One region of the Pseudalkalibacillus sp. NRS-1564 genome, then DNA from elsewhere that is predicted to be linked to it. Evidence: riboswitches for the same ligand, from Rfam matches in the RefSeq annotation. Region 1 holds a riboswitch; each other region holds the start of a gene.
What was found. Region 1 has a riboswitch for cobalamin ahead of ACIFPW_RS12850 (ribonucleoside-diphosphate reductase subunit alpha). Riboswitches for the same ligand answer to the same signal wherever they lie in the genome.
Positions count from the first base shown of each region.

Region 2: linked by a shared signal. The riboswitch ahead of ACIFPW_RS02000 (acyl-CoA thioesterase) and the one ahead of ACIFPW_RS12850 (ribonucleoside-diphosphate reductase subunit alpha) in region 1 are both predicted to bind cobalamin.
Region 3: linked by a shared signal. The riboswitch ahead of ACIFPW_RS21080 (ABC transporter substrate-binding protein) and the one ahead of ACIFPW_RS12850 (ribonucleoside-diphosphate reductase subunit alpha) in region 1 are both predicted to bind cobalamin.

Region 1 covers NZ_JBITPM010000026.1:1,984-7,454, forward strand. Annotated here, with positions in the region: gene proB (glutamate 5-kinase) at 1-3, opposite strand, end outside; gene ACIFPW_RS12845 (ribonucleotide-diphosphate reductase subunit beta) at 161-1,198, opposite strand; gene ACIFPW_RS12850 (ribonucleoside-diphosphate reductase subunit alpha) at 1,213-3,426, opposite strand; cobalamin riboswitch at 3,581-3,756, opposite strand; gene ACIFPW_RS12855 (sensor histidine kinase) at 4,115-5,452, opposite strand; gene ACIFPW_RS12860 (response regulator transcription factor) at 5,424-5,471, opposite strand, start outside.
Region 2 covers NZ_JBITPM010000004.1:103,338-108,808, reverse strand. Annotated here, with positions in the region: gene ACIFPW_RS02025 (tetratricopeptide repeat protein) at 1-407, shown strand, start outside; gene ACIFPW_RS02020 (threonine/serine exporter family protein) at 615-1,376, shown strand; gene ACIFPW_RS02015 (threonine/serine exporter family protein) at 1,392-1,838, shown strand; gene ACIFPW_RS02010 (DoxX family protein) at 1,941-2,366, shown strand; gene ACIFPW_RS02005 (DsbA family protein) at 2,382-3,047, shown strand; cobalamin riboswitch at 3,221-3,404, shown strand; gene ACIFPW_RS02000 (acyl-CoA thioesterase) at 3,520-4,014, shown strand; gene ACIFPW_RS01995 (AI-2E family transporter) at 4,299-5,378, shown strand; gene ACIFPW_RS01990 (LLM class flavin-dependent oxidoreductase) at 5,455-5,471, opposite strand, start outside.
Region 3 covers NZ_JBITPM010000049.1:8,085-13,555, reverse strand. Annotated here, with positions in the region: gene ACIFPW_RS21085 (ABC transporter permease) at 1-1,900, shown strand, start outside; cobalamin riboswitch at 2,146-2,330, shown strand; gene ACIFPW_RS21080 (ABC transporter substrate-binding protein) at 2,469-3,452, shown strand; gene ACIFPW_RS21075 (FecCD family ABC transporter permease) at 3,415-4,476, shown strand; gene ACIFPW_RS21070 (adenosylcobinamide amidohydrolase) at 4,479-5,471, shown strand, end outside.

The sequences.
Region 1 (5,471 bases):
CATGTTACATCTCCTTATATGAATACGTTCTTTCACGTTAAAGTACAAAATGATTTTTAGTATCTTACCACAAAATTTCTTTTTTGTCGTACATTACTTTTACTCTTAATGTCTAAAAAAAGATCAACTCATTATTTGAGTTGACCTTTCTTTCATTTCTTTATAAATCATCAAATCCATTATCATCAGACACTTTTGTATACTGACGTGATTTCTGTTCGAAGAAATCACTTTTCCCAGCGTTCACATCCGCGTAGGCTTTGATCCACCGCATAGGGTTCTCTCGGTGACCTTCAAATGGGCGTTCGATACCAAGCTGATTGACGCGATTGTTTGCCATAAATTTAATGTAGTCATTGAGTTCGTTCATTGTAATACCAGGGAAACGATTACCAATAATGTATTCTCCCCATTTCATCTCAAGCTCAGCAGCTTCACGAAATGTATTCGTGATGAAATCATGATTTTCTTTCGTATTCAGTTCAGGATGCTCATTGAACAATTCTTTCACTATATTAACGAACAACGTCACATGCAGCTGCTCATCCCGATTAATATAGTTAATCATTGTTGAGGTAGACACCATCTTTTGATTTCGAGCAAGGTTATAAAAGAAAGCGAACCCGGCGTAGAAGAAAAGCCCTTCAAGAATAATGTCATAAACAATCGATTCAAAAAATGTTTGTGGAGTTGGATTTTTAACAAATGCTTCATAACCAGAAGCAATAAATTGGTTTCGTTCTAGGAGCACGTCATCATGCTTCCAATATTCAAAAATGCGGTCTTGCTCATTTTTATTTACAATGGAAGAAAGTACATAGCTATATGACTGATTATGCACAACTTCCTGGAACGAAAGCACCTGCATGAGCGCAGAAAGGCTTGAATCTGTTAAGTAATCCGCAACCTTACTTGAATAGTCGGTTTGAATCGAATCTAGGAAGGCAAGAAGACCAATAATTTTCTTAAACGTATCTTGCTCATCTTCGCTTAATGCTTCCCATTGCTTCACGTCGTTCGACATATTGATTTCAAACGGAGTCCAAAAGTTTCCTAGCATATTTTTGTACATAGGATATGCCCAGCTAAAGCGGACATCATCCCAGTTTAAAACGTTTGAGCTTTCTCCATTAATAATTCCAGTCGAGCTATTCGGTGCGGAGACATCGTATAGCTTTCTTTGTTGAATCGTAGCCATTTCCAATTCCTCCTTTAGCTTGCGCAGCTTTCACAGTCGTCAATATCTACAGATGTACTTCGTGTATAGTAGGTTGTTTTCAACCCTCTTCTCCAAGCTGTCATATGAATGTTCAATAAGTCCTTCGCTTTTACCGTACTTTGCACATAGATATTAAACGATATTGATTGGTCCACATGACGCTGTCTGGCTGCATTCTGCTCAATACTCCAAAGCTGATCAATGTGATAAGCCGATTTGTAATACCAGGTCGTTTCAGGTGAAAGATCAGGCGCTGTAACAGGAATTTTATAATTCTTCTTTTCCTCAGAGTATTCTTTTTGGAAAATCGGATCGATTGATGCTGTTGATCCAGCTATTAAACTTGTTGAACTGTTAGGGGCAACCGCTAAAAGATAGGCGTTTCTGACACCATTCGTTTGGACCCTTTCCTTAAGGGACTGCCATTTTTCACTAACGTAACCTCGTTGATTAAAGTACTCCCCATTTTGCCAATCAGAGCCTTCAAAGAGAGAGTAGCTTCCTTTTTCAACGGCAAGCTCATGACTTGCCTGTATCGTTAAATAATTGATTGTTTCATATAGTTCGTCCGCATAGTCTGCCGCTTCCTGACTTTCCCAGACAATCTCTTTTTTCGCAAGGAGGTGATGCCAACCAAACGTTCCAAGACCAATGCTTCTATACTTCTCATTCGTTAACTGGGCTTGAGGCACTTCGATCGTATTAATATCGATCACGTTATCCAGCATTCTTACCTGAATTGGAATTAATCGCTCTAGTGCATTAGCTGTAACCGCACGCCCGAGATTAATACTTGATAGATTACAAACGACATAGTCACCAGGCGTTTTCGTAATGATAATCTTACCGTCATTCGTGAATTCCTCTTCAACGGTCGTTGCACTCATATTTTGCATAATTTCCGTACAAAGATTGGAAGCATAGATCATACCAGCATGCTTATTCGGATTCGCTCGATTCACCGTATCTCGATAGAACATATAAGGCGTCCCAGTTTCCAATTGTGATTTCATAACTCGCTTCATAATCTCAATCGCCGGCACGGTTTTTCTTGAAAGTTCAGGATGGTTCACACATTTCCTATATTTCATACGAAACTCTCCTGATCCTTTTTCTTTGTCATAAGCATCTTCAAGAGAGAACCCCATCACCTGACGGACTTCATGCGGATCAAATAAATACCAGTCTCCACGGTCTTCCACTGCTTCCATAAAGATATCTGGAATACAAAGACCCGTGAAAAGATCATGTGTCCTCATTCGTTCGTCTCCGTTATTAAGCTTGGCATCAAGAAATTCGAAAACGTCTTTATGCCAGACATCAAGATATACAGCAACAGCACCTTGACGCTGTCCTAGCTGGTCTACGCTCACAGCTGTATTGTTTAACTGCTTCATCCATGGTAAAACCCCAGATGAATTTCCTTTAAACCCTTTAATATCACTACCACGAGAACGAATTTTCCCGAGATATGCTCCAATTCCTCCACCATTTTTCGAAACGGTCGCTACATCTGTATTGCTGTCATAGATTCCTCTAAGACTGTCATCCACCGTATCGATAAAGCATGAGCTTAGCTGTCCATAGCTTTTCCCTGCATTTGAAAGAGTAGGCGTTGCTACTGTCATATATAAATTAGATAGCGCCCAATACGCTTCTTCAATTAGATTTAATCTCTTATCTTTTGGTTCATTTACCATGAGCGTCATAGCAATGACTAGAAAGCGCTCTTGAGGTAATTCATACACATTCTTATCATGATCTGTAGCTAGATAGCGGTCTGCGAGCGTTCGTAGTCCGATGTATGTAAACAAACGATCTCTTGATGGCTCGATTAACTTAGCAACTTGCCCTACTTCATTCTTGGAATAAGACTGAAGGAGTGCCTTGTTATAAATCCCTTCATCTGTCAGCTGTTGAAGAAGGCGATAGAAGCTTCCCCCACCATATACCTCTTTCTCAGAACGATGTGAAAGAGACTTACGATAGAGCGAACGAAGATGAAAAGCTGCTGCCACATAAGTCCAGTCAGGTTCTGTTGCGCTAATTCGTTCAAGGGCATTTAAAACTAGAATATTACCGACCTCTTCTTGCGTTGATTCTTCTGAAATACCATCAATTGTTTTTTCAATAAAACTCTCACTAGCAAGTAACGGGTACTCATCTAGGAGCGTTCTTACTTCCTCTATCATTTTTGTTACTGTCATTTCTGCTACAGTACTCATATACCTCTCTCCTTTATCCATCCAAAATAAAAAGCTCACTCTCGGAAGAGTGAGCCTGGAGAAAACGACAACGTATAAATGAACGTACTCGTACATTTACCCTGCCATTTCTCACCCTCAACCCCCGAAGAATAGAAACGTTTTTGACTATACGGCAGGTCTACTGGCTTGTGCTTCTTCCTTGGCAAGCCTTCCCGGAATTAACTCCAGTGGCTTCTTGCCTCGTCCACACGACAGTTGCGGGGACAGCTCCGGATTCAGACCGGATTCCCTATTAAGTCGTTATACGACACCGCATACTCAATTATTTAATTGCGTACAATTTACACCATATATAGTATCCGAAACACTTGATAGTTACTAAATATTGATAACCTCATCTTACATGATGCTTTAATTTAGCACAAGCTTTATTGTTACATTGACTTCAATTTATTTCAACTCTAAAGACACTCACCTATCACTTTCAACATGCTCATGCATATATTGTTGATACCTAAAAAAGTTTCCTAAAGGAAAGAAAGGTGAGTATGATGAAAAGATTATCTTCGGTTAATTTTAAGAAATTGGCTGGCTATACACAACTCTGTCAGAAATTTGGTATTTTGAGTGAACAAGAAAGCAAAGAAATTCTACAAAAGTTAAGTGAGCATAAAACATAAAGTTCTAACTACGATTGAAAAGGAAGCGAGATCACGATCCTTCCTCCCTTTTTATTGTCTTCGGCGTAAATCTTACCATTATGCTTTTCTACTATTGTTTTCGTAATCGATAGACCAATGCCAGAACCTGACTTGTCACCTGTATAGAATCGTTCAAAAACGCGCTGTGGATTCTCGCCAAAGCCTTTACCATCATCTTCAACCTCAATATAAACTTGACCATTATCTTGGTGGACATGTACTTCTATAACGGACGAAGCGAATCGAAGGGCATTACCGAATATATTCATAAAAGCTTGCTTCATTTTATCACTGTCCATCTTAACGTCTATGGCATGATCAGTGTCATACCTTACCTCTATTTGCCGTTGATGTGCAAGTGGTTTTACCGCAGTGATGACTTCCATCAACACGTGATGAAGATCGACTACTTCATAAGTAAAAGATTCATCTACTGTTTCTAACCTAGTTAAATAAGAAATGTCCTGCACGATCTTTTTTAAACGCTGCGTTTCTTTCACGATTACTTCAAGACTATACTCGACGTCCTCTCCTACGATTACTTCATCTAGAATCCCTTCCGCATTCCCTTGAATGGCCATTAGAGGTGTTTTTAATTCATGAGACGCATTTTGAAGGAATTCCTTCTGATCAAAATCATTTTTTCGAAGTTGCTCCGTTAGTTCTTGAAACGTCTTAGCAAGTTCATTGATTTCATCCTTTGTTTTAAGCGTCAACGGGGGTTGTTCCTTGCGCATCGTAAATTCCCTCATGTGGTTGGCAAGTAATCGAATTGGCCCCGCTATTCCTTTCTGCATAATAGCAGCAAGGAGCACGGCAACAGCAGCAGATACTAAAAGACTAACAGCCTGTGATTGCTGAATAATCCGATTGAAACCTTCAAGACTTTCTACCTTCGTAAATAGCACAATACTGCCAACTTGCTCTCGTGAAAGACTAATTGGCACTTCCTCTGTAACGTATAATTTTCCTTTGTTTTCTTCATAATCAATTCGAACTACTTCATCGACATTCGAATAAATTGCCTTCTCGTTTGCATTATAAATTATAAATTGAGATGAGATTAAATTGCCTGCCATTTCAATTCTTCTGCGATCAAGTAACCCATTAGGTGAATTTTCGCCCTTCCACTGTCGATCTTCGAGCATTTGACTAATTTGCAATCCCTCTTTTTGCAGCTGTTCTCTCGTTTCGCGCACAAGATATTCTTGAAACAAATATTGAAATGAAATAGTAGTAATAAGCAGAATAACAACAATAAGAACGATATAACTAAGAAACAATTTGGTACCGATATTAACCTTCTTCATCGATTTTATAGCCATACCCCCAGACTGTCGCAAT
Region 2 (5,471 bases), on a different contig from region 1:
CTTCCCTTCAAAGCTGTTTGGAACGTAAAGAAAATCGTCCTTATCTAGATGGTTTACTTCAAGCACTTATCCCTAGGATGCTGCATGAATTTGGATTGGGATACGTCTATAGCTGGGTGAAGCCTTTATTCGAGAAAAACCAAGATCTCTCTATCCTATCAACGCTACAAACAATGGCGGATATTCAAGATGATCCAGATAAGCAATTTCAGCTAGGTAAGCTCTACCATAAACTTAAACAATATGATGAAGCAATTACCTGCTTCGATTGGGAGATGGAGCTGCATCCAACGGACCCAACCCCTGTTCAGTGGTTGACGAAGGTATATCGTGAGATGGGTAAAGTGGAGGAATCGAATACCTATATGTCGATTTATTCTAAAATGCAAAGAGTGTCTCAACAATAGCGCTGGCTTATGCCAGCGCTATTTTTTTTGGCTATATTAATGAGCCTAAAATCGGGAATCAACAGTATAAGCTAACATAGCCTTTTTGTTAAAGTGACAATCAAAATGATCGTCTTCTTTTTATATTACATTTGATAAACATAAGTAGGTTCATATAAACTAAGAAACAACGAACAATGAATACTTCACGGTTGTCAGGAGCGACGTATGGAAAATCAAACGAGTTATGCCTATGACATTATTCAAGTATGCCTTTTGGCTGGAAAGGTAATGCTGCAAAATGGCGGTGAAACTTACCGTGTAGAAGATACGATGACTAGAATTGCGGACGCTTATGGGGCAACGCATTCGAATAGTTACGTAACCCCTACTGGGATTATTTTCTCTTTAGAAGGTCCTGAACCTTCCAAAACACAGTTGATGCGCATTTCAGAGCGCACGACGGATTTAGATAAAGTAACGAAGGTAAATAGTATATCGAGGAGAATTAGCAGCGGTGGTCTTTCGATTAAGGAAGCTTATGAAGAGCTTGACCAATTGGATAAAATGACCGAGCGGTATACATTTCCTAAGCAGTTAGTTGCTGCTGCGATTGCAAGCGGTTGTTTTCTAATTATGTTTCAAGGGGAGTGGGGAGATTTTCTTCCGGCAGTTCTTGCAGGGGGAGGTGGCTTTTATAGTGTTTCACTATTTAACCGCATTGTACCGATAAAATTCTTCTCAGAGTTCCTTGCTTCATTTGTCATAGGATTACTCGCTGTCCTTTTTGTGTCTACTGGAATCGGTGGGCAACTTGATAAAATTATTATTGGTTCAGTGATGCCACTTGTTCCTGGTCTATTAATCACGAATGCTGTAAGGGATTTAATGGCGGGGCATTTAATATCTGGCCTATCTAAAGGCGCAGAAGCCTTTCTTACCGCATTTGCGATTGGAGCAGGCATTGCCCTTGTTGTATCATTTTTATAGAAAGGGAGGACAATTATGACAATTATTGCTCAGGTTTTGACGAGCTTTGTGGCAAGTGCAGCGTTTGGATTATTATTTAACGCTCCTAAATCCTCCCTTATTAAAGGCGGGTTTGTTGGCATGTGTGGCTGGATGATTTATTACGGAATGGAGGCATCAGGTATTGATGCTGTCATCGCCACTGTAACAGCCTCATTTGTCATCGCTGTTATTAGTCAGGTTTTTGCAAAGGTGTATCGGACACCAGTCATTATATTTAGTGTAGCGGGGATTATTCCGCTTGTTCCAGGTGGTCTGGCTTACGATGCGATGAGGAATTTCGTTCAAAATGATTACAATAGTGCCATTAACCTTGCAGCCAGAGCATTTATGATATCGGGATCCATTGCAGTAGGGTTAGTATTTTCGGAAGTGATCAATCAAATCATACGGCATTCCACACTCGCAAGGGGGCAGAAATAGGTCTTCATCCTTTTGCAATGTAGGCATTCATTATGATAACGTTTAGTTGGATAACTGTGTCGAACGGTGTCAAATAATGTTAGTATCTGGGGAGGATCAATAATGAAAACCTATCCCCATCTCGGGTTGTTAACAATTCGATTGGTCGTAGGTATGCTTTTTTTTGCTCATGGTTTTTTAAAGTTTTCTGAAGGGATCACGAATACAGTAGCTTTTTTTGAGACAATCGGTATTTCTGGTTTTCTTGCTTATGTTGTGGCTATAGTTGAGTTAACTGGAGGAGTTTTGATGATTCTCGGCTTAGAAACGCGAATTGTCAGCGTACTGTTTTCCATGATTTTATTAGGAGCTCTTCTCTTTGTAAAGAGATCAACTGGAATGCTGGGCGGTTATGAACTAGACATTGCTTTTCTAGCTATGTCAGTGTCTTTATTTCTAGGAGGCGGCGGTCCATATAGTCTTTCAACATACCTTAAGAGAAAAGGTTGGTCGTTTAAGATCGATCAGGAGAAAGTAACAAAGGATTAAAGAGGAAGTGACTGAATGGCTAAACCAAAAAAGAAGTTAAAACCGGGTGCCAGATGGTTATTATTATTTGCGGGACTCGTTATTCTATTTTTGTTTATTAACTTTCTATTTCATCCATTTGCAAATACAAAAGGATTTAAATTAGATTCTCAACCGCACTTGGGTGAGGAAACAGCGCCAGTTGAAATTGTGCAATTTGGTGATTATAAATGCTCTTCATGTCAATCCTTTAATGAATCTTTGCTTCCAAAAATCCAAGAGGAATTATTAGCAACTGAGAAAGCAAAATTTTACTTTGTCCATTATCCGTTCCTCTATAAAGATTCCACGAGGGCTGCTGAATTTGCTGAGGTTGTTTATCAAGAATTAGGTAATGATGTATTTTGGCAATTTCATCATGTTCTGTATGACAAACATAAAAAAGGATCTGAGACGAAAGATGTTTTAACTGAATCTTTCTTAACGAAAACCCTTAGTGGTCTAGTTAGTGAAGAAGAAACGGACAGAGTTGTTAAAGCCTATAAGAGTGGTGCAGGTGAGAAACGAGTAGAAGCTGACCTTGCTTATGCAAATAAAAAGAATGTTTCAGAAACGCCTACCTTATTTGTAGATGGTAAGCGTTTTGACGGAACTAGTTTATCTGAATTAAAACAAATGGTTGAGGATTCAACCGACGAATAAATAAAGGCGCTGTGAAGGCGTCTTTTTTTTGTTGCATTCTAATTAATTGGTTCCTCTGCAGGCGGAAAAATCATTAAATAAACGTTTGTTTAAGGTATAAATAGTTAAACAAACGTTTGATTAACGAATGGTATTGACTTTTGGATCCCCGGCATGAAGAATAGAGAAGTACAATTGAATAAAATGGAAAAGGTGTACTGATTCCAGTACTTAATAGGGAAATTGGTGAAAATCCAATGCGGTCCCGCCACTGTAAGAAGTAAGGACGGTGCGTTACCCCACTTATCAATGATAGGGAAGGGGCATTCGTTCAACAAAGCTTCAAGCCAGGAGACCTGCCTTTTCTAAAGCACTGATTGACCTACGGACGATAGGGGGGGTGTAACGGAGAAGACTGGGAAAAGTCTATTTGTTGTGCATGCTCTTATGAAAAGAGTATGCATTTTTTATTGTTTAGAAAAGGAGAGATGATATGAAAAAGAATGTAAGCGAATCAAGAGTGTATAAGAGCAGCCGTATTTTTCCGCCTGACCTTAACAGCCATGGAACATTATTTGGGGGTAAACTCCTTGCCGATATGGATATGCTAGCATCAATCGCGGCGACAAGGCATTCTCGTCTAGAATGCGTGACAGTGTCTATGGATACGGTGGAGTTTTTACATCCTATAACGGAAGAGGATTCGATTCATTATGAAGCTTTTGTCATATGGACAGGTAAAAGCTCAATGGAAGTTTTTGTGAAAGTAAACGCCGAACACCTTTTAACGGGTGCCAATCGTATAGCAGCGACGTGTTTTATTACGTTTGTAGCCCTTCTCGACGGTAGACCAATGAAAGTACCTGGAATTCAGCCGGAAACTGAAGGGGAAAAGCAGCTTAACGAGCTAGCCCAAAAAAGAGCTCAAACAAGATTAGATCGTAAAGAAACAAGCAAGAATCTAGGGGGAATCCTAACGTTGTTATAACCAGAAAAGAGGGCTGGAGTATTCCGGCTCTCTTTTGTTAGTCGTGAGACATTTTATCGTTATATTTTGGTTCATTCCTAAAAGATGGTAGTTTTGTATTTAAAACCACATTTAGCTGATTGGAGAGGGAATCACCCCTCACTCTTATAGAAACAATATTTACGAGAGAGGTTCCTTTTTAGATCCCCTGGAATCGGAAACTTTTTGTGGAAATCAAGTTAGTAAAAGAGTGTTGAGTGGTATAGGGATGAGAGTGAAATGAATAAAAACAAAGGAGACGGCCAATGTGGATTAGACATGATTTCTTCAAGTATATAACAGGTATTATTCTATTATTAATCTGTTTTTTCTTTTTGACAGAATTAGATTTATTGAAACCGGTGAAAACAATTATAGGTACATTGTTTTATCCAGTACTAATTGCTGGTTTTTTGTATTATGCAATCAAGCCTATTGTTAAGTTATTAAAAAAGATTCCATTTGTATCAGATATTGTCGCGATTTTAATTGTGTTTATAGGGATTGCGGGTATCCTCTATACTGGATTCACTTTTCTAGCAAATCCGATTCAGAGTCAGGTTTCAGAGTTTTCGAAGGAGTTGCCTGAGAAGCTGAAAGAATCAGCAAAAGAAGCTGAGAAAATGATGGAGAAAAATGATATGGGGATGCTTTCTGTAGAAAACCTTCAACAAAAAGCAACGAGCTATTTAGGTAATTTAACGCAAAGCCTCGGTGATCATATTATGCAGGTTGTGAGTGCATTAACAAGTGCTACGACAGTCCTTGTAATCGTACCTTTTGTCTTATTCTATTTTCTTAAAGATGATCATAAATTAAGCCCATTTCTCCTAAGATTTATTCCAAATAAACATCAGGGTGAAGGAGAACAGATCCTTCATAAGGTTGATAAAACTTTATCGGCCTATATTATCGGACAAATTATTGTAGCAATCGTAGACGGTGTCCTAATGTATGTTGGTTATTTAATCATTGGACTACCTTATGCATTAATATTAGGACTATTTGTGATGGTCACAGCAGTTGTCCCATTCTTCGGGCCGATTATTGGTGTTATACCTGCTCTGGTTGTCGCTTTAACACAAGAACCGATGTTAGCCTTGTATGTGATTATTATTACGATAGTTGTTCAACAGTTAGAAGGAAACTTGGTAGCGCCTGTTGTCCTAGGTAAAAGGTTAAACATACACCCTTTAACCATCATTTTACTACTAATTGTAGCGGCGGCTTTATATGGGTTCATTGGGATGCTGATTGCTATTCCACTTTACTCCGTCATTAAGGTCATCGTTAAGAATTTCTATGAATTTTATCGAATACGGCATCGATCCGAATTAACTGAATAACGGTAAAAGCCCCTATTTCATTGAGAAGTAGGGGCTTTTATTTGAGTAACACCTAAAAACATGTTGAGTAATCGCCTTATAAATAAATATGTG
Region 3 (5,471 bases), on a different contig from region 1:
CACCGTTGATGCTGTCGTCGTGTTGGACAAAGTGAAACGATCTCTTTATGAGCATGCAGAAGCGCTGGCGAAACAAAACAATATTGAAAACGTCTCGTTTAACGATGAACTGCTTCGCTACTATGGCGTGACCGATAACGATAATCTGTTAACAACAATGCTACTGTTAACCGGAATTATTATGAGCGTTATCATTATCGGTTCCGTTGCATTGATTTACAATGCATTTGCGATTAGTGTTTCCGAACGTTCGAGACATTTAGGTATGCTGGCGAGCGTTGGAGCGACGAAACGACAGAAGCAAACATCGGTCTTTTTTGAAGGAGCGATTATTGGCCTGATCAGTATCCCGATCGGAATTCTTGCTGGATTTGCTGGAATAGCGACTACTTTCATGTTCATTAATTCCTTTATTGAAGGGGCGCTTGGGGGTACAGAAAAGCTCCAAGTCGTCGTAACGCCTCTAAGTATTCTCGTTGCCTGTGGGATTTCAATCATCACAATTTTTATTTCATCCTATATGCCAGCACGTAAAGCATCGAAGATCTCAGCCATTGATGCTATCCGACAAACGCAGGATATCAAGCTATCGGGCAAAACAGTGAAGACTTCCAAACTGATTCGAAAATTATTTGGGATCGAAGCTGAGATCGGCTTGAAGAATTTAAAGCGGAATAAAAGAAGGTATCAGGTGACCGTTTTTTCCCTTGTGATTAGCATTATCCTGTTTCTATCTGTTTCCTACTTTACATCGAATTTAGAAAAATCGGTTGAGCTCTCGCAGCAAAACCTCAATTTTGATATTCAAATAAGTGGAAACAGCGTTGAGAAAGGGGATCTGGAGCCGTTTACGAAGCTCAAGAATGTTACGAAAGCAAGTATGACCAAGGAACTGGTGTTAAACACCTATGTGGATGATGATGCTATCCCAGATGGATTAGAGGAAAACTTATATCAGGATGAGAGCTTACTAAGGGATGGGAAATACCAGTATAATGCGGTTTTACATGGCTTAGATGAACAAAGCTTTAACGAATATGCAAAAAAAGTAGGCGTGGATGCAGAGAAACTTCAGGATCCGGAGAAACCGGCCGGTATCTTGATTGAAAACGTCTCTTATATGGATCCTGAGACAAGCAAGATTAAGGAAACAAAGTCTCTCAACGCCAAAATAGGGGAAAGCATCGAGCTATCTTCAATGAATTATGAAACAGAGGAAGTAAAATTAATAAACAAAGTTAAAATCGGTGCTTTAACGGATGAACTGCCAATGGGAGTGAGTAGGTCTGGTGCCGGTGGACTCGACGTCATTGTTTCTGAGGAAACCATGAAGGGGATGATTGATAAAGACGTTCAAAAAGACGTGCGAACCTCTCTCTATATGAACAGTTCAGATCCAATGGCTACGCAAGAAGCGATTGAAGAGATGAAACGATCCGATCTGTATGTTTATAATGTTTTTCAAAATAGACAGCGCGACAAGCAGATGATTCTGTTCATGTCGGTCTTCACGTACGGATTTATTTCGTTAATTTCCCTAATCTCAATCGCAAATATCTTCAATACAATCTCGACAAGCATTTCTCTTCGCAAGCGAGAATTCGCTATGCTTAAGTCCGTTGGGATGACACCGAAAGGATTTAGTAAAATGATGAACTACGAAAGTATCTTCTATGGCATGAAGGCAATCCTCTATGGGATTCCAATCAGCATCGCAATCATGTTCTTGATGTATTTGTCATTTAGAAGTACGTTTGTCTATGGGTTCACATTGCCGTGGATGAGTCTTCTCTTTGTGATCATTGCCATCTTCATCATCGTAGGTTCCGCAATGTTCTACTCTATTAAGAAATTAGACAAGAATAATATCGTTGATACGTTGAAGCAAGAGAATGTGTAAGCGGTGGAAGCGGAGGGCGGGGTCAGGCTCGTGCCTGACCCCACCAAAAGACAAAAGCAGCAAAAGTGTCCTTCAATGAGGGACACTTTTTTTGCTTTTGTAAGTCTGAGAATTTCTTCGGAGCCTTAACGAATAAGGGGGATCGTTGTGAATGAAAGCGAAGGGGTCAGAGAGGGGTCTGACCCCCTCAAAACACAACTGTTCCCCCCACCCCCGCAATCATGTATAATAAACCTGTTACCAATTACATAGTGATCGATTCAGGTGTCTTTTCAATGAAGACTTAATAGGGAAGCTGGTGCAATTCCAGCGCGGTCCCGCCACTGTAAATGGTCGCCTGCTGCAGAATCCACTGTTCGTAACAGCGAATGGGAAGGAGCAGCATGCGATAACCATGAGCCAGGAGACCTGCCTGAGTCTAGCGCGAACAGCCTACGAGGATAGGGATGTGCGAACGGATTCAGGTGCTGCCTTTGGCACACCGTTACTTCCATTCGACCATCTCCATGCCCTCGTGCGTGGGGATTTTTTAGTTTAGAGACATCAGAAAACAGGAGGAGAAACACACATGAAAAAGCTTTATTCACTACTCGTTTTACTTTTTCTCGTTACAGGAATCATCGCAGGTTGCGGAGCGAGTGAAGAGAACAGCGCGACAAATGAAGAAAATGCGAATACAGAGCAAGCTGAACAGTCAGAAGATAGCGCTTTCCCAGTAACGATAACGGATGCGTTGGACCAGGATGTTACGATCGAAAAAGATCCTGAAAAAATTGTCTCCTTAATCCCGAGTAACACTGAGATCCTTTTCGACCTGGGAGCAGGGGAAGAAGTCGTTGGCGTATCTGACTTCGCCAACTATCCGGAAGAAACGGCTGATATCGAAAAAATCGGCGGCATGGAATTTAACGTGGAGAAAATCATTTCTCTAAAGCCTGATCTCGTACTTGCACACGGCTCAAGCGCACATAACTCAGAAGCAGGTCTACAGCAGCTTCGTGATGCTGGAATCACCGTACTCGTTGTGAACGATGCGAAAAGCTTCGATGAAGTGTACGCTTCCATCGAAATGATCGGACAAGCAACTGGTGAAACGGAAGAAGCGGAAACAGCGATCGATGAAATGAAGCAAGATCTTGAAGACATTCAAGCAAAAGCAGAAAGCATTAGTGAAGAAGATCAGAAAAATGTCTTCGTCGAAGTTGCCCCTGCGCCTGAAATCTACTCTCCAGGGAAGAATACGTTTATGGATGACATGCTAACGATGATTCACGCGAAGAACGTGACGCACGATCAGGAAGGCTGGAACCAGGTGGATCAGGAAGCGATTATCGAAGCGAATCCAGACGTGATCATCACAACGTACGGCTACTATACAGAGAAGCCAGTTGAACAAGTGTTAAGCCGCGACGGCTGGCAGGACGTAACGGCTGTCAAAGAAGAGCAGGTTGTTGACGTACACTCTGACCTCGTTACGCGCTCTGGCCCTCGTCTTACTGAAGGAGTAGAGGAACTTGCAAAAGCGGTTTATCCGGATGTTTTTGCTGAATAAACGGTTCATTGCCTATCCGATTGCGATAGCACTCTTAATTGGTGCCATGCTCCTTGGCATTTCAATCGGTACTGTTTCAGTTCCAGTGCTTACCATTCTAAAATTAATCGGAAGCGAAGTTTTACACCTTCCATTCATAGGCAAAACCGATCCAATGTTTACAACGATTGTGATGGATATTCGCTTGCCACGCGTCATTTTGGCAGGTCTAGTGGGGGCGTCTCTTGCGATAGCAGGGGCCGCCTTTCAAGGTCTTTTGCGTAATCCACTAGCGGATCCGTACGTGCTCGGCGTTTCATCCGGAGCATCAGTTGGAGCGGTACTCGTGCTGTTTTTCAACCTGTCCATTCCGTTTGTCGGCATGTTCACCCTACCAGTTATGAGCATCGCTGCATCGATTCTCACGATTTTCCTCGTGCTTTTCTTCGCACGACAAATCGAGCGATCGATGCGCGTGGAGACGATCATCCTAACAGGAATTGTGTTTAGCTCATTCCTTGGCTCACTCCTGTCACTTATGATCGCCTTAACAGGAGAGGAGCTTCGTCAAATTATCGGCTGGCTTCTTGGAAGCGTGTCGATGCGCGGATGGGAATACATCGGAATCATTCTTCCATTTTTCATCATCGGCTCAGGGATCCTGCTGTTTAGCAGCAAGGAGCTGAACGCGATGTCGTTTGGTGAAGAACGCGCTCAGCATATCGGCGTAAACGTCGCGAAACGAAAGCTTTGGATTCTAATCGGCGGCTCGATTTTAACAGGGGCAGCTGTTGCGGTTTCAGGAACGATTGGTTTCGTTGGCCTTGTGATTCCGCATTTAACGCGCCTTCTATGGGGCCCGGATCACAGGCATTTACTGCCACTATCCATTTTACTTGGAGCTGCTTTTCTAATCATCGCTGATTTAATTTCAAGAACGATCATTTCACCAACTGAGCTGCCGATTGGCGTCATCACATCGCTTATCGGTGCCCCGGTATTTGCCATCATTTTAATACGAAGACGTAAGGAAAGAAGAGGATAAGCATGCTAAGCGTACATTCTGTTACAGGAGGATACCCCGGTCACGACGTGCTTGATGACATCACGTTTGATGTGAATCAAGGTGAGCTTCTCGGGATCGTTGGACCAAACGGAAGCGGCAAAACGACTATTTTTAAAATGGTTAGCGGCATTCTAAAAGCAAAGTCCGGCTCAATCATGCTCAAAGATAAGCCGCTCTCAAGCTACTCAGCGAAACAGCTGGCGCGCGTGCTTGCGGTTCTTCCACAGCATGCGGATCAGGCTTTTCCTTATACCGTTAAAGAAACCGTTTCGCTCGGACGCTACGCCCATCAGACGGGATGGTTTCAAATGTGGAGCGAGCATGACGAGATAGTCGTGCAGCGTACAATGGAGCAAACGGGAATCGCCGCCTTCGCGGATAACTACGTGAACGAACTCTCAGGCGGTGAGCGTCAGCGCGTCTTTCTCGCACAGGCGCTTGCGCAGGAACCCGAGATTCTCTTATTAGATGAGCCGACGAACCACCTCGACCTTTCTTATCAAAAAGAACTGCTCGATCTCTTAAAAAAATGGACGCGCGAACAGGGGCTAACGGTGATTTCGATTTTTCACGACTTGAATCTGGCAGGTCTGTACTGTGACCGCCTGCTTCTTCTTGAAAATGGGAAAATCAACATGCACAACAAGCCAAATGACGTCCTAAACGAACAGCGCATTCAATCGGTTTATCGCACAAAAATTGAAAAGCATCCGCATCCGACCGTGCCTAAGCCACAAATGCTCTTATTACCAGAAAAACAGGCAGAGGATCAAAGCGATCTTACCATTGATGAGCGCTACCTTGAGCGGTCAGAAAACATGATCACTCTCACGACACCATTTCCGCTTCGGACGATGTCTTCGGGGGTCGTAGGATCTAGAACTGGCTGGTATCGCACGTTCGTCAACCGCCACGTCCCTAAAAGCTACAGCTGTTCAGATCATAAAGAAGAAATGGCGACGTTTTTAGAGGAG